One region of the Streptomyces sp. NPDC041129 genome, then DNA from elsewhere that is predicted to be linked to it. Evidence: riboswitches for the same ligand, from Rfam matches in the RefSeq annotation. Region 1 holds a riboswitch; the other holds the start of a gene.
The links. A riboswitch is a leader RNA that binds a small molecule or an ion and turns the genes downstream of it on or off. The one in region 1 is predicted to bind S-adenosylmethionine.

Region 1 (14,648 bases):
GGCGTACCCCTCGGACAGCCAGAGCGGGGTGGCGGCGGTGGTGTGCGCCCGGGTGGCCACATGCGTGGTCTCGTGGGTGAGCACCACCTGCTTGCCGGTCTCGCCCAGCACCGCGTACGCCTCCGGGTTGACCACCACCCGGTCCGCCGGCGTGCTCCCCGGGGCCCCCGCCTCGCCGGTGGTGACCGCGGCGATGCCCCGGTAGCCGGACGCGGGCGAGCCGAGCAGTCCGGCCATGCCGGCGAGGCTCCGCGGGACCAGGACGACGAGCCGCCGGGCCCAGGACGTCCCCCACGCCGCGGAGACGGCTGGTACGGCGTGGTCGGCGAGCCGGGCGTAGCGGCGCAGCTCGGCGGCGCCCTGGCCGGCCCCGAGGACCAGGCTGTGCGCGCCCCGGACGGCGGTGACCGGACCCTGGTCCCACAACTGCTGCCCGGACTTCCCGGCGGGCCGGTCACCGGTGACGTACCACCGGCCGCCCCCGGCGCGGCGCAGGGTGAGGGTGCGGCGGACACTGACCGGTGCCCTGTCGTAGCCGGCGACCCGGTAGCGCAGCTCGGCGTCGGCGGTGGCGCCGGAGCCGCCGCGGCGCAGGTCCGTCACCCGGTACGCCCAGGAGGCCAGGGGCAGGGCGCGCAGCCGGACGTAGGCGGTGCGGGTCCCGGTCGCGCGGAAGGCCGTCTCGTCGTGCCCGAGCAGGGCCGCCGACCGCCGGTCGAGGACCCGCTGCACCTCGGCGGTGACCGGGTCGGCGGCGGTCCGGCCGCCGCATCCGGCCACGGGCGGCAGGAGCAGCAGGCAGAGTCCCGCCGCCGCGGCGCGCCACGTCCGCCGCGCCCGTCCACGAACAGTCACCCGCCGATCGTACGGCGCGTGGCCCGGGGCCTGTCCGGCGGATCGGGCCGGCTCCAGGCGGCGGTGTCATGCCGCCCCGCGGTTCCGGCATGATCCGCCGGACAGGCCCCGAGGTCAGGGACGGGTCACGGAGGAGACCGGCATCATCCCGACCGGGTCGTAGCGCACCGGCGCGCCCGGGTAGGGCGCGTGGATCACCCGGCCGTTGCCGACGTACATCCCCACGTGGCTGGCGTCGGAGCGGTAGACGACCAGGTCGCCGGGGCGCGCCTGGGACAGCGGGACCTGCCGGCCGGCGTGCCGCTGGTCCTGGGAGGTGCGCGGCAGATGGACGCCGGCCTGTGCGTACGACCACTGCATCAGCCCCGAGCAGTCGAAGCCGGACGGCCCGCTGGCGCCCCACACGTAGGGGCGGCCGAGCGCGGACCGGGCGGCGGCGACGGCGGCCGCGGCGCGGGCGTCGGAGGCGACGGCGCCGACCAGGTCCGGCAGTCCGGGCAGATCGGCGCGGCCCCCGCGGGAGGCGCGGTCGTAGGCGGCGCGTTCGCCGGCGGGCAGGGAGTTGAGCAACTGCCGGGCCCGGGCGAGCTTGCGCTCCACGATCCGCTTGTGGGTGTCGACGGCCTTGCGGCTGCGCTCCAGCTCGGCGAGCTTCCCGGCGGCCTCGGCCCGCTCCTGGGCGAGTTGCCGCATCTCCACGCGCAACTCCCGGAGCTGTCCGGCCTGCTGGACGCCGATGCGGTCGAGGGTGGCGGCCCTGGCGAGGTAGTCGTCCGGGTCGTCGGACAGCAGCAGGGCGACGGCCGGGTCCAGGCCGCCGGAGCGGTACTGGGCGCCGGCCAGCGAACCCAGCCGCTCCCGCATGGTGTTGACGCGCTGCCGGCGGCGCGCGATGTGCTCCTGCGCGTCCCGGACCTCCCGGCGCAGCGCGTCGGCCCGCTCGTCGGCCTTGTCGTAGGCCTGGGTCGCCTTCTCGGCCTCCTCGTAGAGGCGGTCCACCTCGGCACGGGCGTTCCGGTGCGGAGCCGCGTCGGCCGGTACGGCCCCCAGGGCGGCGGCCGCCGCCGACAACGCGCACAGGGCGGCCGAGGCGCCCCGGTCGAACCCGGACGGTGCGAGACGGCGATGGGAACCCACGGAAGTCCTTCTGCCGGTGGACAGGAACGGTCTCCCCGGCGCGGGGGACGGGGAGACCCCCGCGCCGGGGAAACGCGGCAGACAGTAACCCTGCGGAAGGACGGCGGCCAAAGGCGGTCAACGGCCCCACAACCACTGCGCCCCGCCGCTGACGCAGGTCAGGGCGGGGCGGGGAGTCAGTCGCGGTACTCGGGATTCGCCCGTTCGGGCGCCCCGGAGGCGGCGTCGGACGGGGTCAGACGCGGACGCCGAACTGGAACGGCATGTTGCCGATCGCCTCGTAGCGGACCACGGCGCCGGTGTGCGGGGCGTGCAGCACCTGGCCGTTGCCGGCGTAGAGGCCGACGTGGTGCAGGTCGCCGTAGAAGAACACCAGGTCACCGACCTGGAGCTGGCTCTGCGACAGGTGGGCGCCGTAGTTCGCCTGGGCCTCGGAGGTGCGGGGTATGGAGACGCCGGCCTGGGCGTAGGCCCAGGAGGTCAGGCCCGAGCAGTCGAAGGAGGACGGACCGGAGGCGCCGTAGACGTACGGCGTGCCGATCTTGCTCTGCGCGGCGGAGAAGGCCGCGGCGGCCCGGCCGGAGGCGGAGGAGTCGTTGCCGAGGTCCACCCGGTCGCTTGCGGAGCGGTTGGCCCGCTGCTGCTCGGCGGCGAGGGCCGCCTTCTCCTTGGCCGTCAGGGTGTTGAGCAGCTTCTGCGCCTCGGCGAGCTTGCCCTGGACTTCCTTCTTCTTGTTGCCCAGCTCGGTACGGGTGGCGGCCAGGTCCTTGAGCTTCCCGGTGGCCTCGGCGCGCTCCTGGGCGAGTTCGCGCTGTTTGTCCTGGATCTTCTTCAGCGCCTCGACCTGCTGGCCGCTCAACTGGTCGAGCGTGGAGGCCTTGTCGAGGTAGTCGTCCGGGTCGGCGGACAGGAAGAGCTGGACCGAGGGGTCGATGCCGCCGGAGCGGTACTGCGCGGTGGCCAGCGAACCCAGGCCGTCGCGGAGCTTGTTGAGCTCCTCCTGGCCCCGGGCCACGTTGTCCTGGATGGTGGAGATTTCCTTCTGCAGCTTCTGCTGCTTCTCCTTGGCCCCGTTGTACTTCTCGGTGGCCTGCTCCGCCTGCTCGTAGAGCTTGTCGACCTTCGCCTTGACCTCGTCCTTGCCGACCTTCTCGCTCGGCGCGGCGTTGGCGGCGTTCGCGCTCAGCACGACGGCGGCGGCCGCCGCGGTGGTCAGCACGGTGACACGCGTGCGACTGGGCTGCTTGGGTCGACGGTGGGACGCCACGAGGGACGATCTCCTTCTTGTGAGTGATCACCCGTTCGGAGGTTCGAGCCCAGACCCTAGTGACCCAGTTGTGATCAGTTCAAATCCCCGCGGCAAAAAATCCGGTGACGCAACGCATTCTTTGCACACAACTCACGTGCGGTGATGCCCGATTGACACTACGTTGCGTGACGATACGGCCAATTCGGGCATTGCATATGCGCGTTGCACGTTCAGGACAGTCGCTTCAGAAGTACCGCAGAGGCGACGGGACGGGCACCGGCGCGGGCGACCCCGTCGGCCACCTCCCGGTCGGTCGAGGCGACGATGACCGGGCGGCCCGGCGGCTCGGCGCGCACGAGCTGACGGATCAGCTCGTCCGCCGTGACGCCCGGCTTGGAGAACAGCACCCGCACCCCGCGCGGCGGCGCGAGCAGCACCGGCGCGGCCAGCTCGGCGCCGTCGAAGACACAGGTCACCTCGGCACCGGTCTGCGCGGCGAGCGCCGAGAGCTGGCCCAGCAGGCGCAGCCGCTGCTTCTCCAGCGGCATCTGGGGATAGCCGGTCTTGGTGACGTTGTAGCCGTCGACGACCAGATGCGCCTGCGGCAGCGCCAGCAACTGGTCGAGGATCGCCGGGTCGTTCTCGGACAGCGCGCGGGCCGCGATGTCCTTCGGGGTCATCCGTCCCGGTTCGACCGCGTCCACGGTCTCGGCCGGGCGTACGGAGACCGGCGGCAGGGCGAGTTCACGCCGGAGCCCCTGGGCGGCGTCCAGCATGGTGTCCAGCAGCAGCCGCACCCGCATGTCCTCCACGCTGCGGCCCTCACGGGCCGCCCGGCGGGTGGCCTCCAGCGCCGCCTCGGCCTCACCAAGGCGTGCCTTGAGCCGCCGGGACTCGCTCTCGGCCGCCGAAAGCTGCGCGTGCCCCTCGGCGCGCACGGCGTCGATCTCGCCGCGGACCTTGCGCAGCGCGGCCTCGCCGCGCTTGACGTCGCTGAGCGCGGCACGCAGCTTGCGGTGCAGCGACTCCGCCTCCCGTTTCGCCGACTCCGCCTCGGCGCGCAGCCGTTCGGTCTCGGCGCGGGTCTGCTCGCGGGCCTGGTCCAGCTCGGCGCGCAGCCGCTCGAGTTCGGCGCGGCTCTCTTCGTCGGCCCGCTCGGCGTCGGCGCGCTGCGCCTCCTCGCCGGCCGCGGTGACCAGCTTCACCCAGCCCACGGGCCGCAGTACGTAGGCCGCGGCCGCCACATCGAGCGGGTCCGCGGCCGGGGGCGGCGAGCCGGAGTCGAGGGCGCCGGAGAGTTCCGGCTGCGCCTCTCTGAACTTCTCCCCGATCCGCTGCCGGAACAGCGTGTCGGTCTCCAGCGCCGCCGCCATCGCGTTGCCGGCGAACTTGGCCCGTCGATTGGGGGCGAACCGGGCGTACTGCCGCAACTGGGCGGGCAGTTCCGTCACGGTCAGCAGACCGAAGCCGTCCGAGACGATCTGCACGACCCGCCGGCGCACGCCGTCGGGCAGCGGACGGTCAAGCACCTCAGCGGTGCCGTCGCCCGGCCCCCCGCCTGCGGTCTCCACCATCCGTCACACCCCAATACCTCTACGGGGCCCGCTCCGCTCAGGAGCCGGCGCCCGGCCTGTCCACGAGTTCCACCTGGTCCACCGCGTTGCACCAGCGGCAGCGGACCGACTCGATGGTCTCACTGACCACCTCGCGCTCCTCCACCGTCGGCTCGCCCGCGAGGTCGAGGTGAACGTACTCGACGACCTTCGACGAGCGGGTCACGTCGAAGCGGGTGAGGTTGCCGCAGAGGGCGCAGCGCCATCGTGTCGTGGCGGTCGGCAGGGGAACCGTCATCGTGACTGTTCGCTTCCTTCTCGGGTCGTCCGCGCCGCTCCCCGACGCGTGTGGCTCGTAACCCTACGGCCTGCCGGTCGCTCGCCGCCCGTCCGTTCACGGCGGCGAGGCGGTCTGTCGGCTTGCGTCCCGTTACGTCATGCTCTGTAGTCATGATCCGCACCTGGGGCACGGCGGCCCGCGGAGCGTTCCGGGCGGTCCGGGGCGTCTCCGCGCCGATGACGTACGTCCTCCTCGTCCTGTGCACCCTGATCTTCGTGCTCGGCCCGGCCTCCGGCCTCACCCCGGCGTACGGCTCGGGCGGGGCGCTGTTCGCGGCGCAGCGGGCGTACTTCCGGCACTGGGGCGTGGTCCCGGCCGAGCTGTTCGACCCGTCGGTCCGGGCGGCCCTGACCCCGGCCACCGCCCTGTTCGTGCACGGCAGCTGGGTGCATCTGCTCGGCAACATGCTCTTCCTCTTCGTCTTCGGGCTGATGACCGAGGAACGGATGGGCCGGGTGGAGTTCGCCCTCTTCTACGTCGGCTGCGGTTACCTGGCCCTGCTGGGCTACGCGGCCGCCAACGTCACCTCCGGACAGTCGCTGGTGGGCGCCTCGGGGGCGATCTCGGCGGTCCTCGGAGCGTTCCTGTACCTGTTCCCCCGTGCCCGTGTGACCAGTCTCCTCCCCTTCCTGTTCTTCCTCCCCCTGCGTTTCCCGGCCTGGGTCGTGCTGCCCTTCTGGGCGGCCCTGCAGTGGCTCGCGGCGGGCCGGGCCGGCCAGGGCCCCGGGGTCGCCTATCTCGCCCACCTGATCGGCTTCGGCCTCGGCTTCGGCTACGCGTGGGTGCGCTACGGGCCGACCACTAGAGTGAGGTCCGCACCGGCCCCGGCACCCGAGGGAGAGAACCAGCCGTGATCACCGCGATTGTCCTCATCAAGACCAGCGTGGACCGGATCCCCGAGATCGCGGAGCAGATCGCTTCGCTGGATTCGGTGAGCGAGGTTTTCTCCGTCACCGGCACCTACGACCTGATCGCCATGGTGCGGGTGCGGCAGCACGAGGACCTGGCCGACGTCATCCCGGGGCGGATCAGCAAGATCCCCGGCGTGGAGGGCACCGACACACACGTCGCGTTCCGCACGTACTCCCAGCACGACCTGGAGGCGGCGTTCGCGATCGGTCTCGACTCGTGAACGCCGCCCCCTAGAGCCTGTCGCTCGGGTCAGGCCTGGTCGCGCACCGGCACGCAGCGGCCGTCCTCGGTGCGGTAGCGCCACCGCGCGCCGTCGCGGACCAGTTCCCGCACCGCGTCGACGAAGCGCTCGACGTGCTCGTCGGGCGTGCCCGCCCCGAAGCTGACCCGGACGGCGTTCAGGGACTTCTCACCGGGCGCGGCCTCCGGCGCCCCGCACTCGCCCTGGGTCCGCGGGTCGCCGCCCAGCAGGGTGCGGACCAGCGGGTGGGCGCAGAACAGGCCGTCGCGCACGCCGATGCCGTACTCGGCGGAGAGCGCGGCGGCGAAGTGGGAGCTGTTCCAGCCCTCGACGACGAAGGAGAGCACGCCGACCCGCGGGGCGTCGTCGCCGAACAGGGAGAGCACCCTGACCTCCGGCACCTCGGCGAGACCCGCCCGGACCCGGGCGATCAGGTGCTGCTCGCGGGCCACGAGTGCGTCCCAGCCGGCCTCGGTGAGGGCCTTGCAGGCGGAGGCGATGGAGTAGGCGCCGATGACGTTCGGGGAGCCGGCCTCGTGGCGCGCGGCGCTCTCGTGCCACTCCACGTCCACTCCCCCGTCCTCGCGCCGCGTGACCTTGCGGCTGGCGCCGCCGCCCGCCAGGTACGGCCCGGCCGCGGCCAGCCAGTCGGCGCGGCCGGCCAGCACGCCGGAGCCGAAGGGCGCGTACAGCTTGTGACCGGAGAAGGCCACCCAGTCGACGTCCAGGTCCCGGACCGACACCGGGTGGTGCGGGGCGAGCTGGGCGGCGTCCAGGACGATCCGGGCCCCGTGCGCGTGGGCCGCGGCGGCCAGCTCGCGCACCGGCCACAGCTCCCCGGTGACGTTGGAGGCGCCGGTGACGCACACCAGGGCCGGGCCGTACGGGTCGCGGTCGGCGAGGGCCCGCTCCAGGGTCTCCACGGCCTGCCGCGGGGTGCGCGGCGCGTCGAGGACGGTCACCCTCGCGTCCTGCCACGGCAGCAGCGCGGCGTGGTGCTCGGTCTCGAAGACGAAGACCTCGCAGCCGGCCGGGAGCGCGCGGGCGAGGAGGTTCAGGGAGTCGGTGGTCGACCGGGTGAAGACCACCTGGTCGCTCCGGCGGCAGTCGAGGAATCCGGCGACCGTCCGGCGGGCGTTCTCGAACAGGTCGGTGGAGAGCTGGGAGAGGTAGCCGGCGCCACGGTGGACGCTGCCGTAGTAGGGCGCGTAGGCGGCGACGTCGTCCCAGACGCGCTGCAGGGCGGGGGCGCTGGCGGCGTAGTCCAGCGCGGCGTAGGTGACCTCGCCGCCCGTCACGAGCGGGACGGTGACGTCACGGCCCAGAACGGGCAGCTGGTCACAAATGGTCTGGGTGGCGGCAGCGGTGGAGACGGACATGGGTGAACTCCCGTGAGGCAGGCCGGTGTCACCGTGCGAGCGGTACGGCTCGAAGCACGGCGGAAGATGAAAAGGGGTACGCGGAGGCGGGGCTCTACGCCCTATCGCATTCGCTTGCTCACAGAAGGCTCCCTCGACGACCAGGACCCCTGGTCCCGCGCCCCGTCAGGAGCCGCGCGAGGGGTCCGCGCTTGCCGTGGACCTCGCTGCCCACGACCTGGTCCTCACCCGGGGCACCCCGCCACGGACGGAGGGTTGCCGGACAGCCGGCCGGGGCCGAATGGCTGTCACTCATGACCTGGTTCAGTATCCTGCCACACGATCTCCGGTGCGCAAGGCGCGGTCCGGCATCCGGACCGCGCCCCGCGTCGCACCGGGCGGGTGTCAGGCGTTGCTGGCCGTCACCCACCGCTCCAGCGTTCGCTTCGCCGCCCCGCTGTCGATCGACTCCGCCGCCCTCGCCATGCCCGCGCGCAGCTGCTCGGTGAGCGGCTGGTCGGCCGGATGCAGGGCGACCAGCGCCGCCGCCGAGTTCAGCAGCACCGCGTCCCGGACGGGGCCGTGCTCGCCGTCCAGTACGCGCCGGGCCACCTCGGCGTTGTACGAGGCGTCGGCGCCGCGCAGCGCCTCCACGGGGACCAGCCCGATGCCGGCGTCCCGCGGGTCGAAGCGCTCCTCGGCGACCTTGCCGTCCCGGACCACCCACACCCGGGACGTCGAGGTGGTGGTCAGCTCGTCCAGGCCGTCGTCGCCCCGGAACACCAGGGCGGAGTTCCCGCGCTCGGCGAGGACCCCGGCCACGATCGGCGCCATGCGCGGATCGGCCACACCGACCGCCTGGGCGCGCACCTTGGCCGGGTTGGTCAGCGGGCCGAGCACATTGAAGGTGGTACGGATGCCCAACTGGCCGCGGGCCGCCGCGACATGGCGCAGCGACGGGTGGAACTTCACGGCGAAGCAGATGGTGATGCCGGCCTCCTCGGCGACCTCGGCGACCCGCCGCGGGGTCAGGCCCAGGTTGATGCCGAGCTTCTCCAGGACGTCGGACGAGCCGGAGGCGGAGGACGCGGCGCGGTTGCCGTGCTTGACGACCTTCGTGCCGGTGCCGGCGACGACGATCGACGACATGGTGGAGATGTTCACCGTCTTCGCGCCGTCGCCGCCGGTGCCGACGATGTCGACGGCCGGCCCGGGCACCTCGATCACATTGGCGTGCTCGTACATGGTCCGCACGAGGCCGGTGATCTCCTGGACCGTCTCGCCCTTGGCGCGCAGCGCCACCATGAACCCGGCGATCTGGGCGTCGGTCGCCTCGCCGCGCATGATGCGGTCCATCGCCCAGGCCGTCTCGTCGGCGGACAGGTCCCGGCCGTCCAGCAGGCCGTTCAGCAGGGCGGGCCAGGAACGGCCCGCCGCGGTGTCGCCTCCAGCGGGGGTCACAGCGCTCATAGCCGCTCCTGGGTTTCGTCGCAGAACAGTGTGCTCCCACCCTATCCAGCCCTGGACACGGCGAAGGGCCCCGTCCGCAAGCCGGACGGGGCCCTTCGACTGTGGCGTGGCGACGCTCGGGGATCAGTGGTGGCCGTGGCCGCTCGTGATCTCCCGGTATTCCTCGACGGTGGCCTTCGGGATCTGGTTGTCCTCGCCGTAGTAGGCGTTGCTGAGCTTGGCGCGCAGCTTCTCGGACCCCTTCACCTTGCGCTCGACACCGTTCTCGTCCACCGTCGGGCCGATCTCGGCCGGCTCGTACTGGTGGTGGGCGGTCAGGGTGTGGAGCTGCTCCTGGCTGAGCGGCTCGTGGATCTCGATGAACTCACCGTGCGGCAGGCGCTTGATGATGCCCGTCTCGCGGCCGTGCAGCACCTTCTCGCGGTCCCGGCGCTGCAGGCCGAGGCAGATCCGCTTGGTGACGAGGAAGGCGATGACCGGTCCGGCGAAGAAGGAGATCCGGACGAACCACGTGACCGCGTTCAGCGACAGGCTGAAGTGGGTGGCGAAGAGGTCGTTGCCACCGCCGACCAGACCGACCATGTACACCGTGATCCAGGCGACGCCGAAGCCGGTGCGCGTCGGGGCGTTGCGCGGGCGGTCCAGGATGTGGTGCTCGCTCTTGTCCCCGGTGACCCAGGACTCGATGAACGGGTAGAGCGCGATCGCGGCGAGCACCAGGCCGAAGAGGACCAGCGGGATGAACACGCCCAGGACGAGCGTGTGACCCCAGAAGTTGATCTCCCAGCCCGGCATGTAGCGGACCAGACCCTCGGCGAAGCCCATGTACCAGTCCGGCTGGGCGCCGGTGGACACCTGGTCCGGCCGGTAGGGGCCCATGGCCCAGATCGGGTTGATCTGGGTGACCGCGGCGATGGCCGCGATCACGCCGAAGACCAGGAAGAAGAAGCCTCCGGCCTTGGCCATGTACACCGGCAGCAGCGGCATGCCGACGACGTTGTTGTTGCTCTTCCCGGGACCCGCGAACTGCGTGTGCTTGTGGTAGAAGACCAGGATCAGGTGGCCCACCATCAGGCCGAGCATGATGCCCGGCAGCAGCAGGATGTGGATCGAGTAGAACCGGGCCACGAAGTCGTGGCCGGGGAACTCGCCGCCGAAGAGGAAGTACGAGATGTACGTGCCGACGATCGGCATGGACAGGATCGCACCCTCGGTGAAGCGCACACCGGTGCCGGAGAGCAGGTCGTCCGGGAGCGAGTAACCGGTGAAGCCGGTGAACATGCCCAGGACGAACAGCAGGAAGCCGAACAGCCAGTTGATCTCACGCGGCTTGCGGAACGCGCCGGTGAAGAACACGCGCATCATGTGCACGAACATGCCGGCGAGGAAGATCAGCGCGGCCCAGTGGTGGATCTGCCGGATGAGCAGGCCACCGCGCACGTCGAAGGAGATGTGCAGGGTCGAGTTGAACGCCTCGGACATCAGCTGTCCCTGGAGCGGGACGTAGCTGCCGTGGTACTCCACCTCGTTCATCGACGGGTGGAAGAACAGCGTCAGATAGACACCGGTCAGGATGATGATGAGGAAGCTGTACATGCAGACTTCGCCCAGCATGAACGACCAGTGGTCGGGGAAGATCTTGCGCATGTTGGCCTTGGCCAGGGAGTAGATCCCCAGCCGGCCGTCGGCCCAGTCGGCGATCCGCTCGCCGGCCGGCGCCTTGCCGCGTCGCTCGTTGTTCTCGTTGGTGCTCATCCGCGCTCCCAGAATGCAGGACCGACGGGCTCCTCGAAGTCGCCGAGCGCCTGGAGGTAACCCTCGTCGTTCACGCCGATGCGGAGCTGCGGCAGGGCGTGACCAGCGGGGCCGAAGATCACTCGGGCACCGTCGGAGAGGTCGAAGGTGGACTGGTGGCACGGGCACAGGACGTGATGCGTCTGCTGCTCGTACAGCGAGATCGGGCAACCGACGTGGGTGCAGATCTTCGAGAAGGCGACGATGCCCTCGTGCGACCAGTCGAGCTCGCGCTTGTCCTTGATGTTGCCCGGCTGCAGCCGGACGATCATCACGGCGGCCTTGGCGATCTCGTTCTGGAAGTCCTCGTCGGTCTCCTCCAGGCCCTCGGGCTTGACGAAGGTGAGCGAACCGACCTGGACGTCCTCGGGACGCAGCGGCTGGTTCGTGTTCGTGTTGACGAGGAGCTTGCCCTTGGCCCACAGGGTGTGCCGCAGCGAGGTGCCGGGCAGCGGGCCGAGGTCGCGCAGCAGGACGACGCCGGAGAGCGGCACCAGGGTGAGCGCGCCGAGCATCGTGTTGCGGATCAGCTTGCGGCGGCCGAGCGCCGACTCCTTGGCGCCCTCCTTGAAGTCCGCGTGGACCTTCGCGCGGACCTCGGGGGAGGCCGCGATCGGGTGCCGCTCGTCGGCGACCTCCACGTCGGACATCAGGGTGCGGGCCCAGTGGACCGCGCCCGCGCCGATGCAGAACAGCGCCGCGCCCAGGGTCAGGCCGAGCGCGAAGTTCAGCGCGCTGATGTGCCCGATCGGGAAGATGTAGACCGAGGTGTCGGGCGAGATCGTCACGTACGAGGCGATGAAGCCGACGGTGGCCAGCATCGAGACCGTGAACAGCAGGGCGACGACGCGCTCGGACCGCTTGGCGGCCCGCTCGTCGATGTCCTGGATCCGGTGCTCGTGGGGCGGCAGCCCCGGGTCCGCGAACGGGTTCGCCTCGTCCGCGACGCTCACGGCGCCGTGCGCGTGGTCCTGCTCTGCGGGCAGGTTCTCTTCTGGAATGTCTTGGCTACTCATGACTTCTTGGCCTTTGCGGTCCGGGCGGCGACCCACACGGCAACCGCGATCAGTGCGCCGAGACCGAAGATCCAGGCGAACAGACCCTCGCTGACCGGCCCGAGGCCGCCCAGCTCGAGGCCACCCGGGTTGACCGTCTCGTCACCGTTGACCGCGTTCAGGTACGCGATGATGTCCTTCTTGTTCTTCTCCGACATCGTGGTGTCGGGGAAGGACGGCATGTTCTGCGGGCCGGTCTGCATGGCCTCGTAGATGTGCTTGGGGTCCACGCCCTCGAGGCTCGGCGCGTACTTGCCCTTGGTGAGGGCACCACCCTTGCCGGTGAAGTTGTGGCACTGCGCGCAGTTGGTGCGGAACAGCTCGCCACCCTTGGCGATGTCCGCGCCCTCCGGGCCGTACTGCTGCTTCGTCGGCACGTTCGGGCCGGCGCCCAGCGACGCGACGTACGCGGCGAGCTGGTCGATCTGGGCCTGGGTGTACACGACCTTCTTGCGCGGGATCTGCGCCATCTGCGAGGTGGAGGCGGGCATGCGGCCCGTGCCGACCTGGAAGTCGACGGCCGCGGCGCCCACGCCGACCAGACTCGGCCCGTCGGAGGAGCCCTTGCCACCGGTGCCGTGGCAGCTGGCGCAGCCGACCTCGTAGAGCTTCTTGCCCTCCTTGATGGTCAGGGACTGGGAGGTTTCATCGGCCTGTGCCTTGCTCGCGGGCGCGAACGCGGCGTACAGCCCCCCAGTGGCCGCCAGCGCGAGGAGTAGGACGACGACCGCCGCCAGCGGATGGCGTCGTCGTGCGGAGAGCTTTTTCACGGATTACCCCGGTGTCAGGATCTTCTGCGTCGATGCTGGATGTGCGGGAACGGTCCCGGCTACTTGATCAGGTAGATCGTGGCGAAGAGGCCGATCCAGACGACATCGACGAAGTGCCAGTAGTAGGACACGACGATGGCGGCGGTCGCCTGCTCATGCGTGAACCTCTTCGCCGCGTATGTACGGCCGAGGACCAGCAGGAAGGCGATGAGACCGCCCGTCACGTGCAGGCCGTGGAAGCCGGTGGTCAGGTAGAACACCGAGCCGTACGGGTCCGAGGACAGGGAGATCCCGTCCTTCTTCACCAGCTCCGTGTACTCGTAGATCTGACCGCCGATGAAGATCGCGCCCATGATGAAGGTGAGGATGAACCAGCCACGGAGCTTCTTCACGTCCCCGCGCTCGGCCGCGAAGACGCCGAGCTGACAGGTCAGCGAGGAGAGCACCAGGATCGTGGTGTTCGTGGCGGAGAAGGGCACGTTGAGTGCCTCCGCCATCTCCTTCCAGTGCGCCGGTCCGGTCACCGACCGGAGGGTGAAGTACATCGCGAAGAGGGCCGCGAAGAACATCAGCTCGGAACTCAGCCAGATGATGGTTCCGACGCTGGTGAGGTTCGGCCGATTGACCGACGGGTGCGCGTGCCCGGTTTCTACTGTCGTTGCTGTCGCCACGACCGACATTATGTCGGTCGCTTATCCCGCCCTCACTCCGGGGGGTGCCGTTCGGAGTGTCTTGCCCGTTCGAACCGGTGTTGACGTGGTGTTCATGGGAGTAACATCCGCCTCGAACGGCCCTGTCCGCACGACGCCCACGTCTCGGAGGAAGCATGCAGCCGACCGCCACAGTGCTGGTGTACAGCGACGACTCCAACACCCGCGAGCAGGTACGGCTGGCCGCCGGGCGGCGGCCGGCTCCGGACGTGCCGGTCGTGGAGTTCCTGGAGTGCGCGACGCCCGAGGCGGTGCTGCGCGAGCTGGACAAGGGCGGCATCGACGTGTGCGTGCTCGACGGCGAGGCCGTGCCGATGGGCGGCATGGGGGTGTGCCGGCAGATCAAGGACGAGGTGTTCAACTGCCCGCCCGTGCTGCTGCTGATGGGGCGGCCGCAGGACGCGTGGCTGGCCACCTGGAGCCGTGCGGACGCCGCTGTGACGCTGCCGGTGGAGCCGGTGGAGTTCGCCTCCGCCCTGGCCTCCCTGCTGCGCCGGAAGCGGCTGCTGGGCGTCTGAGGGTCGGTCCGGGGGCGCGGGGCGGGCCGTACCGCCCCGCGCCCCTGGTCACAGGGCCACCGGCCGCAGCCTGGGGGCGTCGCGGGAGGGTGCCGAGGCGTCCGGTGTGCCGGCCGTCAGGGCGCTGCCCGTGCGCCACTTGTTCCAGTCGAGGTTCCAGTCCCCGAAGCCGTTGCCGAAGTTCTCCATCGGGTCACCGTTGGAGTTGACCACCTTGACGATGTCACCCGGATGGACGTTGTCGAAGAACCACTCGGCGTTGGACGTGCTCATCCCCGTGCAGCCGTGGCTGACGTTGGCGGAGCCCTGGGAGCCGACCGACCAGGGCGCGGCGTGCACGTACTCACCGGACCAGGTGACCCGGGTGGCGTAGTAGACCGGCAGGTCGTACGAGTCGGAGCTGCCCTCGGCGATGCCGACGGTGGTGCCCCGCATCCGCACGAAGTACTGCTTCTCCAGGACGACCTTGACCCCGTTGCGGGTCTCGAAGCCGGGCTTGCCCGTGGTGACCGGGATCTGCTCGACCTGCTGTCCGTTCTTGTAGTACGTCAGCTGGTGCGTCGAGGCGTCGGTGATGGCCTCGATCCGGTCACCCGTTGTGATCTTCAACGCCTTCGTCTTGCCGCCCCAGAGCCGGTCGCTGATCTTCACGCCCTCCAGGTTGCTGTGCACCTGGATGGTGGCGT
Region 2 (14,648 bases), on a different contig from region 1:
GCACCGAGTTGGCGATGCCGTTGTAGGCGTCGGCGAACACGGTCGCGTCGATGTCGAGCATCCGCACCCGCTGCTCGCCGGTGTCCTCCGCCGGCAGCAGACCCCCGCCCGCCCGCCGTACCGCCTCCCGGTCGCCGTCGCCGAGCGCGGCGCAGACCCACACCGCGTTGTGGTCCGGCCCGATGGCCGACAGCCCCGAGACCAGCCCTCCCCCGCCGCGTCTGGCGCTCAGCGAGCCGTCCTCGAGCACCTCGTACGAAACCGGGCCGCGGTTGGACGCGACCAGCACCTCAGCACCCTGCGTGGAAGCCATGATTCTCAACCTAGCCCGGCCCGGAAACGCTCAAACGTACGCTCCGCCCCGGAAGGGCGCTGTATACAGCCGTTCTTCCGCGTTCACCGCGCCGCTCAGGCCACCTTGCGGTGCGCGTACTCCGCGATCTCCACCATCGGCGGCCGCTCCTCGGTGTCCACCGAGTAGGTGCGCGGCTCGAACCCGTCCTCGCCGCGCTCGAACTGGGTGAGCGAGGGCCTCACGAGGTGGCCGCGGGCCAGCCGGAGCTGGGCGGTGCGGTAGATCGCCGCGGCCATCCGGCCGAGCGCCTGCCCGTCCTGGTGCCGGTGCCTGCGCACCCCGACGTCCACCTGGGCCAGCGCGTCCAGCCCCACCATGTGCAGCGCGTCCACCAGCATGCCCAGCTCCACGCCGTAGCCCACCGGGAACGGGAGCTGCTCCAGCAGCGAGCGGCGGCCCGCGTACTCCCCGCCCAGCGGCTGCACGAAGCCGGCGAGCTGCGGCCAGTGCATGTTCAGCAGCGGGCGGGCCATCAGCTCGGTGACCCGGCCGCCCTGCCCTGCGGCGGCCGTGCCGGAGGCGCGCCCGTCGGGCACGGTGAGCGGGCGGTCGTACATCGCCTTGACCAGGTCGACGTCCGGGTCGGTGAGCAGCGGGCCGACGATGCCGAGGACGAAGTCGGAGGAGAACTCCCTCAGGTCGGCGTCGATGAAGCAGACGATGTCCCCGCTCGTCGCCAGCAGCGAGCGCCACAGCACCTCGCCCTTGCCGGGGACGGCCGGTATGCGCGGCAGGACGCTGTCGCGGTGCACCACCCGGGCGCCGGCCGCGGCGGCGACCTCCGCGGTGCGGTCGGTGGAGCCGGAGTCGACGACGACGATCTCGTCGACCAGCGGAGTCTGCCGCATGAGGTCGTGACGGATGACGGCGACGATGTCGCCGACCGTCTCCTCCTCGTTCAGCGCGGGCAGGACGACGGAGACGGACTGCCCGGTGCGCTGCTTGGCGGCCAGGACTCCGTGCAACGGGCGGTCGGCCACGGACCAGGAGCGGGTGGCCAGCCAGCGCTCGACTTCTTCCAGCACGGTCTGCGGCTCCTCACTGTCGTGATCACACCTGTTGAGGGGGGTGATGCATCTCGCGGTTCGGACGACTATCTCAACTGTCCCGGCCGTCGGTTACAGTCTTGAACAACGCCGATGACCATCGCATGTCGGGGGTCGCCCGGCGTTCACAACCGAATACCGCTCATCCAGAGGGGCAGAGGGACACGGCCCGATGAAGCCCCGGCAACCCCCCTGAGCCGCACTCGTTTCGCGCGAGGCTCCCGGCCAGGGAAGGTGCCAAATCCGTCTCACGGCGAGATGCGTCGTGAGGAAGATGAGGAGAAAGGGCCTCGCCTCCATGGCTGTGCAGACAGTTGCAAGCACCAGCAATCCCGCCGTCGATCTCGGCCCCGCCGCTGCCCTGAGCTGTCGCGAATGCGGCCACCGGGTACCCCTCGGACCGGTCTTCGCGTGCGAGGAGTGTTTCGGCCCGCTGGAGATCGCCTACGACTTCTCCGCCTACGACACCGAAGAGCTGCGCCGGCGCATCGAGGCGGGCCCCGCGAACATCTGGCGCTACGCACCCCTGCTGCCCGTCCCCGCGGACGTGGCCGAGAAGCCGAACATCAACCCCGGCTGGACCAAGCTCGTCAAGGCCGACAACCTGGCCGGCGAGCTGGGCGTCCCCGGCGGGCTGTACGTCAAGGACGACTCCGGCAACCCGACGCACTCCTTCAAGGACCGCGTCGTCGCCCAGGCCCTGGAGGCCGCCCGCGCCTTCGGCTTCACCACCCTGTCCTGCTCCTCCACCGGCAACCTCGCCGGTGCCGTCGGCGCCGCCGCCGCCCGGGCCGGCTTCCGCTCCTGCGTGTTCATCCCCCACGACCTGGAGCAGGGCAAGGTCGTCATGGCCGCGGTCTACGGCGGCGAGCTCGTCGGGATCGAGGGCAACTACGACGACGTGAACCGCTTCTGCTCCGAGCTGATCGGCGACCCGGCCGGCGAGGGCTGGGGCTTCGTCAACGTCAACCTGCGGCCGTACTACGCCGAGGGCTCCAAGACGCTGGCGTACGAGATCTGCGAGCAGCTCGGCTGGCGGCTGCCGGACCAGATCGTGGTCCCGATCGCCTCCGGCTCCCAGCTCACGAAGATCGACAAGGGTCTGCAGGAGCTGATCAAGCTCGGCCTGGTCGAGGACAGGCCGTACAAGATCTTCGGCGCCCAGGCCGAGGGCTGCTCGCCGGTGTCGACCGCGTACAAGGCGGGCCACGACGTCGTGCGGCCGCAGAAGCCGAACACCATCGCCAAGTCCCTCGCCATCGGCAACCCGGCCGACGGGCCGTACGTCCTGGACATCGCGCGCCGCACCGGCGGAGCGGTGGAGGACGTGACGGACGAGGAGGTCGTGGACGCGATCAAGCTGCTGGCCCGGACCGAGGGCATCTTCGCGGAGACGGCGGGCGGGGTGACCGTCGGCGTCACCCGCAAGCTGCTCAAGGAAGGCGTGCTGGACCCGGCGAAGACCACCGTCGTCCTCAACACCGGCGACGGCCTCAAGACCCTCGACGCGGTGGCCGGCACCGGCCTCACCGCCACCATCCGCCCGAACCTGGACTCCTTCCGAGAGGCTGGCCTCGCATGAGCGTGACCGTTCGCATCCCCACCATCCTGCGCACCTACACCGGCGGGCAGGCCGAGGTCGCCGCCGAGGGCGCGAACCTCGCCGAGGTCATCGAGAACCTGGAGAAGAACCACACCGGGATCGCCGCGCGGGTGCTGGACGACCAGGGCAAGCTGCGCCGCTTCGTCAACGTGTACGTCAACGACGACGATGTCCGTTTCGAGCAGGGCCTGCAGACCGCGACTCCGGACGGCGCCGGTGTCTCCATCATTCCGGCCGTCGCCGGCGGCTGACAGAATGACCGATCATTACCTTCGGTAACGCCGGTTACCGATTGTTCATTGAATGGCCTCCCCCGTGCGAGAAACGGAGGGGGCCATTCTGCGTGATTGAGCGCGGTAGAGTTGGGGAAGCCGCTCCCGGACCATGGGTCAGGAGCCTTGGATTCACCGCGGTGCACCCGACAAGAAATAGCCAAAGTGTGGGTGCTTTCTGCGGCTTTTGCGCATTTTATGGGGCCCGATTTGCCCTGAATTCGGGCGAATTCACGCTACATTCCGGACCGTTCGCGTCCATATTTCTCGTCCGATTGACCTGTTGCAGACGGCAGTTGGGCAGATACATTCAGCGGCGGTCGACGCGTTCCGGCGCACGCCCCCGGCCAATGGGGGGTGAGGTCTGACCCGGGTCCGCGAAGTGTGGATCTGTGCAAGGGCCAGTAATAGGGGAGTTAGGCATGGCTCAGGGCACCGTCAAGTGGTTCAACGCGGAGAAGGGGTACGGCTTCATCGCGGTCGACGGTGGTGCGGACGTATTCGTCCACTACAGCGCCATTCAGATGGACGGCTACCGCACCCTGGAAGAGGGTCAGCGGGTGGAGTTCGAGATCTCGCAGGGCCAGAAGGGCCCGCAGGCCGACATGGTTCGCCTCAGCGCCTGAACGTTTCTTGCACGAAGGGCCCGCACCTCGCACAGGGTGCGGGCCCTTCGCTGTGCCCGTGCCCCCGTTCGCGGGTGGCTGACGGGGGCGCCCGTACCCCGGGAGGCGCTTGCACTCGACCATGCCGAGTGCTAATCATTGCGTTAGCACTCTGAAGGTGAGAGTGACAGTGAGGACCGGGTCGGTGAGGCCCGCAGGCCAAGTGGGGCAAGGAACCACGGGGCCGGCGAGCCGTCCGTCGCGGGCGCGGGCGCGGTCCGAAGGAATCACCCCCAGTCCTGGAGGGACCACTTCACATGGCCAAGATCATCGCGTTCGACGAGGAGGCGCGGCGCGGCCTCGAGCGCGGCATGAACCAGCTCGCGGACGCCGTCAAGGTGACGCTCGGCCCCAAGGGCCGCAACGTCGTCCTCGAGAAGAAGTGGGGTGCCCCCACGATCACCAACGATGGTGTCTCCATCGCCAAGGAGATCGAGCTCGAGGACCCGTACGAGAAGATCGGCGCCGAGCTGGTCAAGGAAGTCGCCAAGAAGACGGACGACGTCGCCGGTGACGGTACGACCACCGCGACCGTGCTCGCCCAGGCCCTGGTCAAGGAAGGCCTGCGCAACGTCGCCGCCGGTGCCAACCCGATGGCCCTGAAGCGCGGTATCGAGAAGGCCGTCGAGGCCGTCTCCGCCGCCCTGCTGGAGCAGGCGAAGGACGTCGAGACCAAGGAGCAGATCGCCTCCACCGCGTCCATCTCCGCCGCCGACACCCAGATCGGCGAGCTCATCGCCGAGGCCATGGACAAGGTCGGCAAGGAAGGCGTCATCACCGTCGAGGAGAGCAACACCTTCGGCCTCGAGCTCGAGCTCACCGAGGGCATGCGCTTCGACAAGGGCTACATCTCCGCCTACTTCGCGACCGACATGGAGCGCATGGAGGCGTCGCTCGAGGACCCGTACATCCTCATCGCCAACTCCAAGATCGGCTCGGTCAAGGACCTGCTCCCGCTGCTGGAGAAGGTCATGCAGTCGGGCAAGCCGCTGCTGATCATCGCCGAGGACGTCGAGGGCGAGGCCCTGTCGACCCTGGTGGTCAACAAGATCCGCGGCACCTTCAAGTCCGTCGCCGTCAAGGCCCCGGGCTTCGGCGACCGCCGCAAGGCCATGCTCGGCGACATCGCCATCCTCACGGGCGGCGAGGTCATCTCCGAGGAGGTCGGCCTCAAGCTGGAGAACGCGACCCTGGACCTCCTGGGCCGCGCCCGCAAGGTCGTCATCACCAAGGACGAGACCACCATCGTCGACGGTGCCGGCTCCTCGGAGCAGGTCAACGGCCGCGTGAACCAGATCCGCGCCGAGATCGAGAACAGCGACTCGGACTACGACCGCGAGAAGCTGCAGGAGCGCCTGGCGAAGCTCGCCGGCGGTGTCGCGGTCATCAAGGCCGGTGCCGCCACCGAGGTGGAGCTCAAGGAGCGCAAGCACCGCATCGAGGACGCCGTCCGCAACGCGAAGGCCGCCGTCGAGGAGGGCATCGTCGCCGGTGGTGGCGTGGCCCTGCTGCAGGCCTCCCAGGTCTTCGAGAAGCTGGAGCTCGAGGGTGACGAGGCGACCGGCGCCCAGGCCGTGAAGCTCGCGCTCGAGGCCCCGCTGAAGCAGATCGCCGTCAACGCCGGCCTCGAGGGCGGTGTCGTGGTGGAGAAGGTGCGCAACCTGACCCCGGGCCACGGCCTGAACGCCGCGACCGGCGAGTACGTCGACCTGGTCGCCGAGGGCATCATCGACCCGGCGAAGGTGACCCGTTCCGCGCTGCAGAACGCTGCCTCCATCGCCGCGCTGTTCCTCACCACCGAGGCCGTCATCGCCGACAAGCCGGAGAAGGCCGCCGCGGCCGCTCCGGGCGGCATGCCGGGCGGTGACATGGACTTCTGATCCCGCGCGGATCGGCCTGTCCTTTCCGAGGGCGGCACTTCCTGCCAGTGGCAGGGGGTGCCGCCCTCGGGCGTGTCCGGGATCACAGCGCTCACCGACCGCAAGCGGAATGTGGGACAGGCCCTGGGAGGTTGCTTAAGGAGCTGCAACAATGCGTGCGCACATACCCGTCGGTATACCCAGTAGTCCCCGAGGAGCCCCCACGTGACCGTCACGCCGCCCCCCGCCTCCCGCGCGGCCCAGATCCTCTCCCGCCCGATCACGCTGGGCGGCCTCACCGTCCCCAACCGCATCGTGATGGCGCCGATGACCCGGATGTTCTCCCCGGGCGGCATCCCCGGCGAGGACGTGGTGTCGTACTACGCCCGGCGCGCCGCCGCCGGCGTCGGCCTGATCGTCACCGAGGGCACCTACGTGGGCCACGAGTCGGCCGGCGGCAGCAGCCGCGTGCCCCGGTTCCACGGCGAGGAGCAGCTCGCCGGCTGGGCGAAGGTCGTCGAGGCCGTGCACGAGGCGGGCGGCACCATCGTGCCGCAGCTCTGGCACATCGGCACGGTCCGCAAGCAGGGCCAGAACCCCAACCCGGACGCCCCCTCCCACGGCCCCTCCGGGCTGCGCGTGGACGGCACCGAGGACGCCACGCCCATGACCCAGGACGACATCGACGCCGTCATCGGCGCCTTCGCCCAGGCCGCGGCCGACGCCGAGCGCATCGGCTTCGACGGCGTGGAGCTGCACGGCGCCCACGGCTACCTGCTCGACCAGTTCCTGTGGGAGGGCACCAACCGCCGCACCGACGCCTACGGCGGCGACCCGGTCGCCCGCACCACCTTCGCCGCGCAGATCGTGGCGGCCGTCCGCGCCGCCGTCTCCCCGGACTTCCCGGTCATCTTCCGCTTCTCGCAGTGGAAGCAGGAGGCCTACGACGCCCGTCTCGCCGAGACCCCCGAGGAGCTGGAGGCGATCCTCGCCCCGCTCGTCGCCGCCGGCGTCGACGTCTTCCACGCCTCCACCCGCCGCTACTGGCTCCCCGAGTTCGAGGGCTCCGACCTGAACCTCGCGGGCTGGACGAAGAAGCTCACCGGCAAGCCGGTCATCAGCGTCGGCTCGGTCGGCCTCGACGGCGACTTCATCAGCGCCTTCCAGGGCGAGGGCTCCCCGGTCAAGGGCATCGACAACCTGCTGGACCGGCTGGAGGCCGAGGAGTTCGACATGGTCGCCGTCGGCCGCGCCCTGCTCCAGGACCCCGAGTGGGCGGCCAAGGTGCTCGGCGACCGCTTCGACGAGCTGAAGCCGTACGACGCGGCGGCGCTGCAGACCCTCAGCTGACGTGTGCGGGGACGTCTAGAGGTTGCCCATCGGCTCGATGTCGACCTGGACGGGCGTCCCCCACACCCGCAGCACCTCGTAGTCGGTGAACTCGTGCACCAGCCGGTACGCCATCGCCGGCCGGGACCCGCGCCGCTGGGCGGCGAGATACGCCTCGGCCTCCCGCCGGTCCCGCCGGGGCGTCCCGCAGAGCTGCCACTCCCGGCCGTTCCACGCCTCCGGCAGCCACCGCTGCTGGGGCTGGGGGCGGTCGGCGCGGACGCCGTAGCGCGAGGTCGCGCCGGCGGGCGCCTCCCCGGCCTGCGCCCGGCCCCCGCTCTGGTACTCCGAGCGCCGGGCGGCCCTTCTGCGGGTCTCGCACAGCAGACACAGATCGGGCGCGCTCTTGTCGACGGGCCCGTGCGGATGCTCGGGACACCGGGTGCTGGGCGCCCCCGCCCCCACGGTCTCGTCCAGCAGGTCGAGGGCGCGCCGCAGATCGGCCTTGACCTCGTGCAGCCGGGCGTCCGGGGTGTCGGCGGACAGGGTCTCCCCGTGCTCCCCGAGCAGCCTGAGGGCACGTCCGAGGGCGGTGAGCTGGGCGTGGTTCATGTCGGTCCGCGCAGTCCTTCGGCTTCTTCCGGGTCCAGGGTGGTGCCGGCCGGGGCCGGCAGTTCGACGGTAACGCCCCGGCGGCAGCGGCACGCCCTCTCCGGAGCGCCGGTCAGGTGGCCTTCGCCCCCAGGGCCGCGCGCAGATGGCCGCCGGAGTCCCCCAGGCGGCGGGCGGCCTCGTCGCCGTCGACACCGGCGAGGACGATCAGGATCGCGTTCTTCACCTCGCCGCCCGCCTCGGTGAGCGCCCGCTCGATCTCCTCGTCGGGGGCCCCGGTGGCCAGGGACACGATGCGGCGGGAGCGGGCCCGCAGCTTGGCGTTGGAGGCCCGGACGTCGACCATCAGGTTCCCGTACGTCTTGCCCAGCCGGATCATCGTGATCGTCGACAGCATGTTGAGTACCAGTTTCTGGGCCGTGCCGGCCTTCAACCGGGTGGACCCGGTGAGCAGTTCGGGCCCGACGACGACCTCGATGCCGTGCTCGGCGGCGGCCGCGAGCGGGCTGTGCTCGTTGCAGGACAGGCCGACGGTCAGGGCGCCGAGCGCGCGGGCGTGCTCGACGGCGCCGACGGCGTACGGGGTGCGGCCGGAGGCGGAGACGCCGACCACCGTGTCCTCGGGCCGGACCTTCACCGCGTCCAGGTCCTCGCGGGCCAGTTCCGCGGAGTCCTCGGCGCCCTCGACCGAGGTGACCATCGCCCCGGGGCCGCCCGCGATCAGGCCGGCGACCTGACCGGGCTCGGTGTTGAAGGTGGGCGGGCACTCGGAGGCGTCGAGGACGCCGAGCCGCCCGGCGGTGCCCGCGCCGGCGTAGACCAGGCGTCCGCCGCGGGCCATGCGCTCGGCCACGGCGTCGATCGCGGCGGCGATCTGCGGCAGGCGCGCCGCGACGGCGGCGGGCACGCCCGCGTCCTCGCCGTTCATGAGGCGTGCGATGTCGAGGGTGGGCAGCCGGTCGATCTCCGCGAGTTCCGGCCGGAAGGCTTCGGTGGTGAGGGACTCCAGCTCGTTGCGCAGGTCATGGGAGGTCATGGGGGGTGGCTCTCTCCGATTCGCGTGCTTGCACTCACCTGGGGGTGGAGCGGTGCCGGTGCGCCAGCGCCTCGTAGGACGCGGCCAGCGCGGGCGCCGCACTCTCGTACGTCCGCTGTGCCACCCCGACGAACAGGCAGTCCACCACCAGCAGCTGACTCGTCCGGGAGGACATCGCGGCGGGCCGCAGCTCCGTCTCCCGTGACGTGGACGTCGTCAGCACGTGGTCGGCGTACTGCGTCACCGGCGAGTCGGGCCTGCCGGTGATGGCGACGGTGGTCGCTCCGCGGTCGAACGCGACCCGGAGCGGCTCGATGACGTCGCCGGTGGAACCCGAGTGGGTGATGGCGATCGCCACATCACCCGAGCGCAACTGCACCGCGTTGGTCACGGCGAGATGCGGATCGCTGTGCGCGTGGGCTATGAGCCCTATCCGCAGCAGCTTCTGGGTGAGGTCCTGGGCGACCAGACCGGAGGCGCCGATCCCGTACACGTCCGTGCGGCGGGCGCCCGCCAGCGCGGTGACGGCCGCGCCGAGCTGCGCGGTGTCGAGTCCGGCGGCGGTGTCGGCGAGGGTCTGCTGCTCCTCGTAGGCGAGCTTGGTCACGACGTCGGCGATGGGGTCGTCCACCGCGATGTCCGTCGTGATCGCCGGCGCGCGGCCCGACTGCTGCTGGGCGGCGAGGCCGGCGAGAGCGAGGCGCAGATCCCGGTAGCCGGGATAGCCGAGCAGGCGGGCGGTGCGGACGACCGTCGCCTCGCTGGTGCCGGTCAGTTCGGCGAGGCCGGTGACCGTGAGGGCGGCGCAGCCGGCCGGGTCGCCCGCGACGGCCTCGGCGACGCGCTGCATGGAACGGGTCATCGAGGGGGCGAGGGTGCGCACCTTCGCGGCGAGGGAGCCGCCCGGACTGCCGAAAATTTCCTTCACGTCCTGGGTCACCAATGAAAGATATTTTCGGTTCGGTTCCGCGGTCAAGAGTGCGCACAATGGGACCATGGAGTCGTTCACCCCGCTCGAGCAGGCACTGCACGCCGCCCGCGCCCTGGTGCTCGCCGACCTGATCGCGGGCCGGGTCGCCGAGGCCGACGTGGTCTCACTGGTGGAGGACTCCGTCGCCGAACGGCGCTGGTGGGTCGAGCAGTGGCCGGACGGCGCGCCCTTCCTGCCCGGGCTGGTCGCGCAGGACGTCCAGGACGCGCTGCTGGAGCGGTACGGCCGCTGGCCGTTGTGCCCGGTGTGCGGCACGGGCGACCCGCACGCCCTGGACGTGGAGCCGGAACTGGGGCCCGACCCGCACTGGGTGTGCCACAAGGCGGGCGTGCAGGTCGCGTCGGTGGGGTCGCTGGGGCAGGCCATGGGCGGGACGCGGTCCTCGTGAGGCGCCCGTGACCGTCTACATCGACCCGCCTGCCTGGCCCGGCCACGGCCGCATGTGGTCGCACCTGGTGAGCGACGCTTCCTACGACGAACTGCACCGGTTCGCCGACGCGTTGGGCGTGCCCCGGCGGGCCTTCGAGCGCGACCACTACGACCTTCCGTCGCACCGGTACGCGGACGCGGTGGCCGCCGGGGCGGTGCAGGTCAGCAGCCGCGAGGTGGTGCGGCTGCTGCGTGCGTCCGGGCTGCGCCGGCCCAAGAGGTCCGCTCAGCGGCGCAGTTCGTAGGCCAGTTCCGCGCCGCTGCCGTCCTCCTCGCTCACCCGCGTGAAGCCGGCCCGGGTCAGTACGGCCTGGGAGGCGGTGTTCTCCCGCTCGACGGTCGCGAACAGGGCGCCGACGTCGTCCCGGGCCAGCGCCCAGTCCGCCAGCGCGCGCACGGCCTCGGTGGCGTAGCCCTGCCCGCGGGCGCCCTCCACCAGGTCGTAACCGATCTCCACCCGGCAGTCCTCGTCCGGCGCGCTGTGGAAGCCGATGCCGCCGACCGCGCGGCCGTCCTCCTTCCGTACGAGGGCGAAGACCCCGAACTCAGGCCGGTGCGTGCCCCCTTCGTAGGCCTTCACCAGGAGGCCGGCGGCCTCCCGGGTGCCCTCGTAGGGGCCGCCCTCGATCCAGTCCAGGCCTCCGCCGCCGCCCAGCCGGAGATCCCGTGCGACGGCCGGCCGCAGCCCGACCAGTTCGAGCCGCTCGGCGGGGACGACGAGGTTGTTGCGCCAGCGCCACTCGGTGACCGGCGCCCGCCCCGGCAGCTCACCCCGGCCGGTCGCCCACAGCAGGGTCGGCCACGCCGCGGGACCGGGCTGCACGTGCGGGAAGAGCCAGTCGAGCACGGCCTCGGCGAGACCCTCTTGCGGCACGTATTCGATGCCGAGCGCCTGGGTGACGTCATGCGTGTGCAGCACCACCTCGGCGACACCCATCGCGGCGAAGCCCTCGCGGTCGGCGCTGCGGAAGGGGTAGGGGTGGAAGGCGCGGGCGTGCGGCGGGGTGGTGTGGACGGCGGCGGCGAGCAGCACACCGGTCGCCCGCACGACCTCCAGCAGGCCGGCGTTGTCGGTGCCCTCGTCGAGCTTGATTTCGAACGGGACGTAGGCGTCCCGCGGCCTTCCGGCCAACTGCCCGGCGTAGGCGATCAGATCACTCGCGATGTGCTCCACGGTCTCCCGGCAGCTCCACTCCAGCCCGGCGCCCCGCACCCCCTCCCAGTCCCGCCCCACCACAGGCCCCAGCACCGCGAGGCACCCCTCGACGGCCTTCATCACGTCATCCCCGTTTATAGGTCGCATGGGGCGAACCCTAGAGGGGCTGTCCTCGGGGGGCGACGGTATTTCCGGCATCGCGGGCGCGGGACGGCGCCCCATCTCATCTGCCTGACACCTCAGTCGACCCTCGCCTTACCGCATCTTGACCAGCTGTACGTTGTCCCGACCGGTCTGGGCTTGTGAGGCTGACTGGGTGCTGAGCGGCGCCACGCTGGAGCTGCATCGCTTGCCCGAGAGCGATGAGCTCATTCGTGAGGTCAGCGAGTTTTCGGGGGCTGTCTTCGGTCGGTATATGTCCTGGCTTGACCTGGTGAGAGAATCTTTGTCTTCTGCGCCTGGCTTGGCGCTGCAACGCGCACGGCAGGGAGATTTCCTGGAATACAGGAATCCGGACGTCAAAGTCTCTGTATTCGTGGTCGACGACAATTCCGAGCGCGGCGCCTGGCCTGGTCATGGTGACGTGTGGAGCATTGCGCTCGGATGATCAGGCCGACAGCATCTCCAACTCGGCCGTGAGGTTGTAGCGAGCCGTGCGCTCCCAGTGTTCGCGGCCGTGCGGGGTGTGGAACAGGGTTGGCAGGTCCAGGAGTTGGCGCAGGATGGCGGCGCGGCCCTCGCGGAAGGCGTCGCTCGGGATGAAGTGGTATTCCTCGCGGACCTCGGCCGTGTAGTGGGCGTACGCCGACGGGGGTGAGGCCAGGATCGCCAGGTCGGCGTCGCAGAGGACCTGGCCGTCGGGGTCGTCGTCAGCGGGGGCGTGGGTGATGGTGAGGCGGACCAGGCGGGCGACCTCGGCCGTCCTCGGTGCCGGCACCCCCGCCTCGGGCAGGGCGCGTTCGGCCAGGGCCGCGGAGCGTTCCTCGTTCTCGGAGCGGTCGGGCAGGTAGACCGCGTCGTGGAACCAGGCGGCCAGCCGGACCGCGTCCGGGTCGGCCGCGTACTTCTCCAGCGTGTCGATGTGGTCCAGCACCGCCGTGAGGTGGGTCAGCGTGTGGTAGTGCCGCTGCGGCTCCTGCCAGCGGTCCAGGAGGTTGTCGGCGTACGGGGTGGGGTCGGGGCCGCCGCCGGGGCCGCGGGCTCCTTCCAGGGCGCGGGCGAATCGGGCACGCAGGGTGTCGAGGTCGGCCATACCCCCATTGTTCCGTGACGTGTGCCGGCCGGCCCCCTAGCGTGACATCCATGACGACTCCTGCGGATGTGCACGACGTAAGGGACCCCGAGCTGCCCGGTCGGCTGCTGAGTGCCGAGAGTGAGGTGTTGATACCGCTGCTGCGGGCGCGGGCGGACGCGGACTTCGCGTTGCCGGTCGTCGCGTGTCCGGGTTGGACGGTGCGGGACGTGCTGGCGCACTGTTCCGCCGCGTTGAGGCGGGTGATGGAGAGCCGGTTCGAGAAGGGCGTGTTCTCGCCCGAGTCCAACGACCGGGACATCGCCGAACGCGCCCAGTGGACGAACGCCCGGGTCGTGGACGAGCTGGAACGTGGGATGACCGAGGCGGGACCGGTGATCGCCGAGGCCGGCGGGGTGCTGGACGTGATCGCGCTCGGGGAGTGGGTGCACGCCGGGGACGTGCGCGAGGTCCTGGGCGAGCCCGGGGCGTACGCGGGCGCCGTCCTGCCGGACGCGCTGGCGCTGCTGGCCCACGTCACGCGTGAGAAGGGGCACCTGTCGCTGCACGCCGACCTCGACGACATGGACGAGCCGCTGCGCCTGGGCGCCGTGGCCGGGGCCGCCCCGCCCGCCCGGTACATCGGCGACGCGCCCACCCTCGTACGGCTGTACTCCGGGCGGTCGGTGTCCGGGGCGGCGTACGAGCTGGCGGGGGCGCGGGAGGGGGAGCTGAACATCTTCGGCTGAAGGGCGTCCCCGGATCGGCGTAGTCTTGGATTGGACTAGACCTGTAGCCGTCGATGAACCGCGGACGCATACCGCCGATGAATGGGGTGCCATGAGCAAGCGTGCAGTCCTGGAGGTGATCGCCCTCGACATCGAGGACGCGGTCGCCGCCCAGGCCGGAGGCGCGGACCGCCTGGAGCTGGTCACCGAGATGGCGGCCGACGGACTCACCCCGCCGGCCGCCACCGTCGCCGGGATCCGGGCCGCCGTCGACATCGACCTGCGCGTGATGCTGAGGCTGGCGGACGGGTTCGCGGCCGGTGACGTGGACCGGCTGGTCCGGGTCGCGCGCGAGATGCGGGAGGCGGGCGCCGACCAGTTCGTGCTGGGGTTCCTGGACGCGGCGGGCGGGGTGGACCTGGCCGCGGTGGAGCGGCTGGTGGCCGCGCTGGACGGCTGCCGCTGGACCTTCCACCGGGCGATCGACCGTACCGCCGACCGCGACGCCCTGCGCCGCCGGATCGCCGGCCTGCCCGGCCTGGACACGTATCTGACGGCGGGATCCGCGTCGGGCGTGGACGAGGGGCTGCCGACGCTGGTCGCCGAGGCCGCGCTCGGCGGGAAGCCCGGCTACGAGCAGCAGATCATGGTCGGCGGCGGACTGCGCCTCGACCACGTGCCGCGGCTCCGCGCCGCCGGGATCGAGGCGTTCCACATCGGCGGGGCTGCCCGCCCCGACGGGTGGGCCGGGCCCGTCTCCGCGGCGGCGGTCGAGCAGTGGCGGTCGGTGCTCGACGCGGATGTGGCCCTGGCCCGCACCCGGGGCGACAGGCTCTAGGACGCCCGGTTCTTCAGCGGGCGCAGGCAGAAGGACGTGCCGTCGTCGCTGTACTGCGCGTAGGCGGCGTAGTCCCCGGACGCGCAGGAGCCGCTCTTCGGGTCGATGACGCGGTACTGGGCGTCCGGTGAGCCGCAGTCCACGGGCTTCAGCTCCTGCGCGGGCCAGGAGGCGTCGTTGCGCGCGCACGAGCCGGCCTCCAGGGTCACGCCGACGCTCCCGGTGTCCGTGCCGTCGTCGCTGTCGCTCGGTCCTGCCACGAGGCCGATGACGATGAGGGCCGTGACGGCGAGGACCAGCAGGCCCAGGACGGCGAGCGGGATGAGGGCGATGATGCCGGCCGGGCGCCGGAACACCGGCCGGCCCGGGTCCAGTGGCGGCCGGAACCCGGGCGTGACCGGTGCCGGGATCCGCCGGATGCCGGACAGGGCGCTGAGGTTGGCCAGCAGGGTGACGGGCGTGATGAACACCGACAGTGGGCCCCACCAGCCCATGATC

Region 2: linked by a shared signal. The riboswitch ahead of thrC (threonine synthase) and the one ahead of ACZ6B1_RS22365 (aminotransferase class V-fold PLP-dependent enzyme) in region 1 are both predicted to bind S-adenosylmethionine.

The regions. Positions count from the first base shown of each region.
Region 1 is NZ_JBVIYV010000007.1:2,071-16,718, reverse strand. Features, by position in the region: gene ACZ6B1_RS22400 (hypothetical protein) at 1-855, opposite strand, end outside; gene ACZ6B1_RS22395 (C40 family peptidase) at 970-1,992, opposite strand; gene ACZ6B1_RS22390 (C40 family peptidase) at 2,228-3,259, opposite strand; gene ACZ6B1_RS22385 (NYN domain-containing protein) at 3,472-4,815, opposite strand; gene ACZ6B1_RS22380 (hypothetical protein) at 4,853-5,092, opposite strand; gene ACZ6B1_RS22375 (rhomboid family intramembrane serine protease) at 5,245-5,988, shown strand; gene ACZ6B1_RS22370 (Lrp/AsnC family transcriptional regulator) at 5,985-6,266, shown strand; gene ACZ6B1_RS22365 (aminotransferase class V-fold PLP-dependent enzyme) at 6,296-7,666, opposite strand; SAM riboswitch class IV at 7,849-7,965, opposite strand; gene trpD (anthranilate phosphoribosyltransferase) at 8,051-9,115, opposite strand; gene qcrB (cytochrome bc1 complex cytochrome b subunit) at 9,239-10,870, opposite strand; gene qcrA (cytochrome bc1 complex Rieske iron-sulfur subunit) at 10,867-11,925, opposite strand; gene qcrC (cytochrome bc1 complex diheme cytochrome c subunit) at 11,922-12,734, opposite strand; gene ctaE (aa3-type cytochrome oxidase subunit III) at 12,794-13,414, opposite strand; gene ACZ6B1_RS22335 (response regulator) at 13,561-13,962, shown strand; gene ACZ6B1_RS22330 (L,D-transpeptidase) at 14,011-14,648, opposite strand, start outside.
Region 2 is NZ_JBVIYV010000004.1:342,214-356,861, reverse strand. Features, by position in the region: gene ACZ6B1_RS17260 (alpha,alpha-trehalose-phosphate synthase (UDP-forming)) at 1-313, opposite strand, end outside; gene ACZ6B1_RS17255 (glucosyl-3-phosphoglycerate synthase) at 409-1,380, opposite strand; SAM riboswitch class I at 1,541-1,682, shown strand; gene thrC (threonine synthase) at 1,700-2,983, shown strand; gene ACZ6B1_RS17245 (MoaD/ThiS family protein) at 2,980-3,255, shown strand; gene ACZ6B1_RS17240 (cold-shock protein) at 3,699-3,902, shown strand; gene groL (chaperonin GroEL) at 4,199-5,821, shown strand; gene ACZ6B1_RS17230 (NADH:flavin oxidoreductase) at 6,026-7,150, shown strand; gene ACZ6B1_RS17225 (hypothetical protein) at 7,166-7,741, opposite strand; gene murQ (N-acetylmuramic acid 6-phosphate etherase) at 7,854-8,777, opposite strand; gene ACZ6B1_RS17215 (MurR/RpiR family transcriptional regulator) at 8,812-9,717, opposite strand; gene ACZ6B1_RS17210 (hypothetical protein) at 9,773-10,156, shown strand; gene ACZ6B1_RS17205 (DUF4031 domain-containing protein) at 10,164-10,442, shown strand; gene ACZ6B1_RS17200 (GNAT family N-acetyltransferase) at 10,424-11,500, opposite strand; gene ACZ6B1_RS17195 (hypothetical protein) at 11,670-11,960, shown strand; gene ACZ6B1_RS17190 (HD domain-containing protein) at 11,961-12,605, opposite strand; gene ACZ6B1_RS17185 (maleylpyruvate isomerase family mycothiol-dependent enzyme) at 12,656-13,333, shown strand; gene ACZ6B1_RS17180 (copper homeostasis protein CutC) at 13,425-14,150, shown strand; gene ACZ6B1_RS17175 (LppU/SCO3897 family protein) at 14,147-14,648, opposite strand, start outside.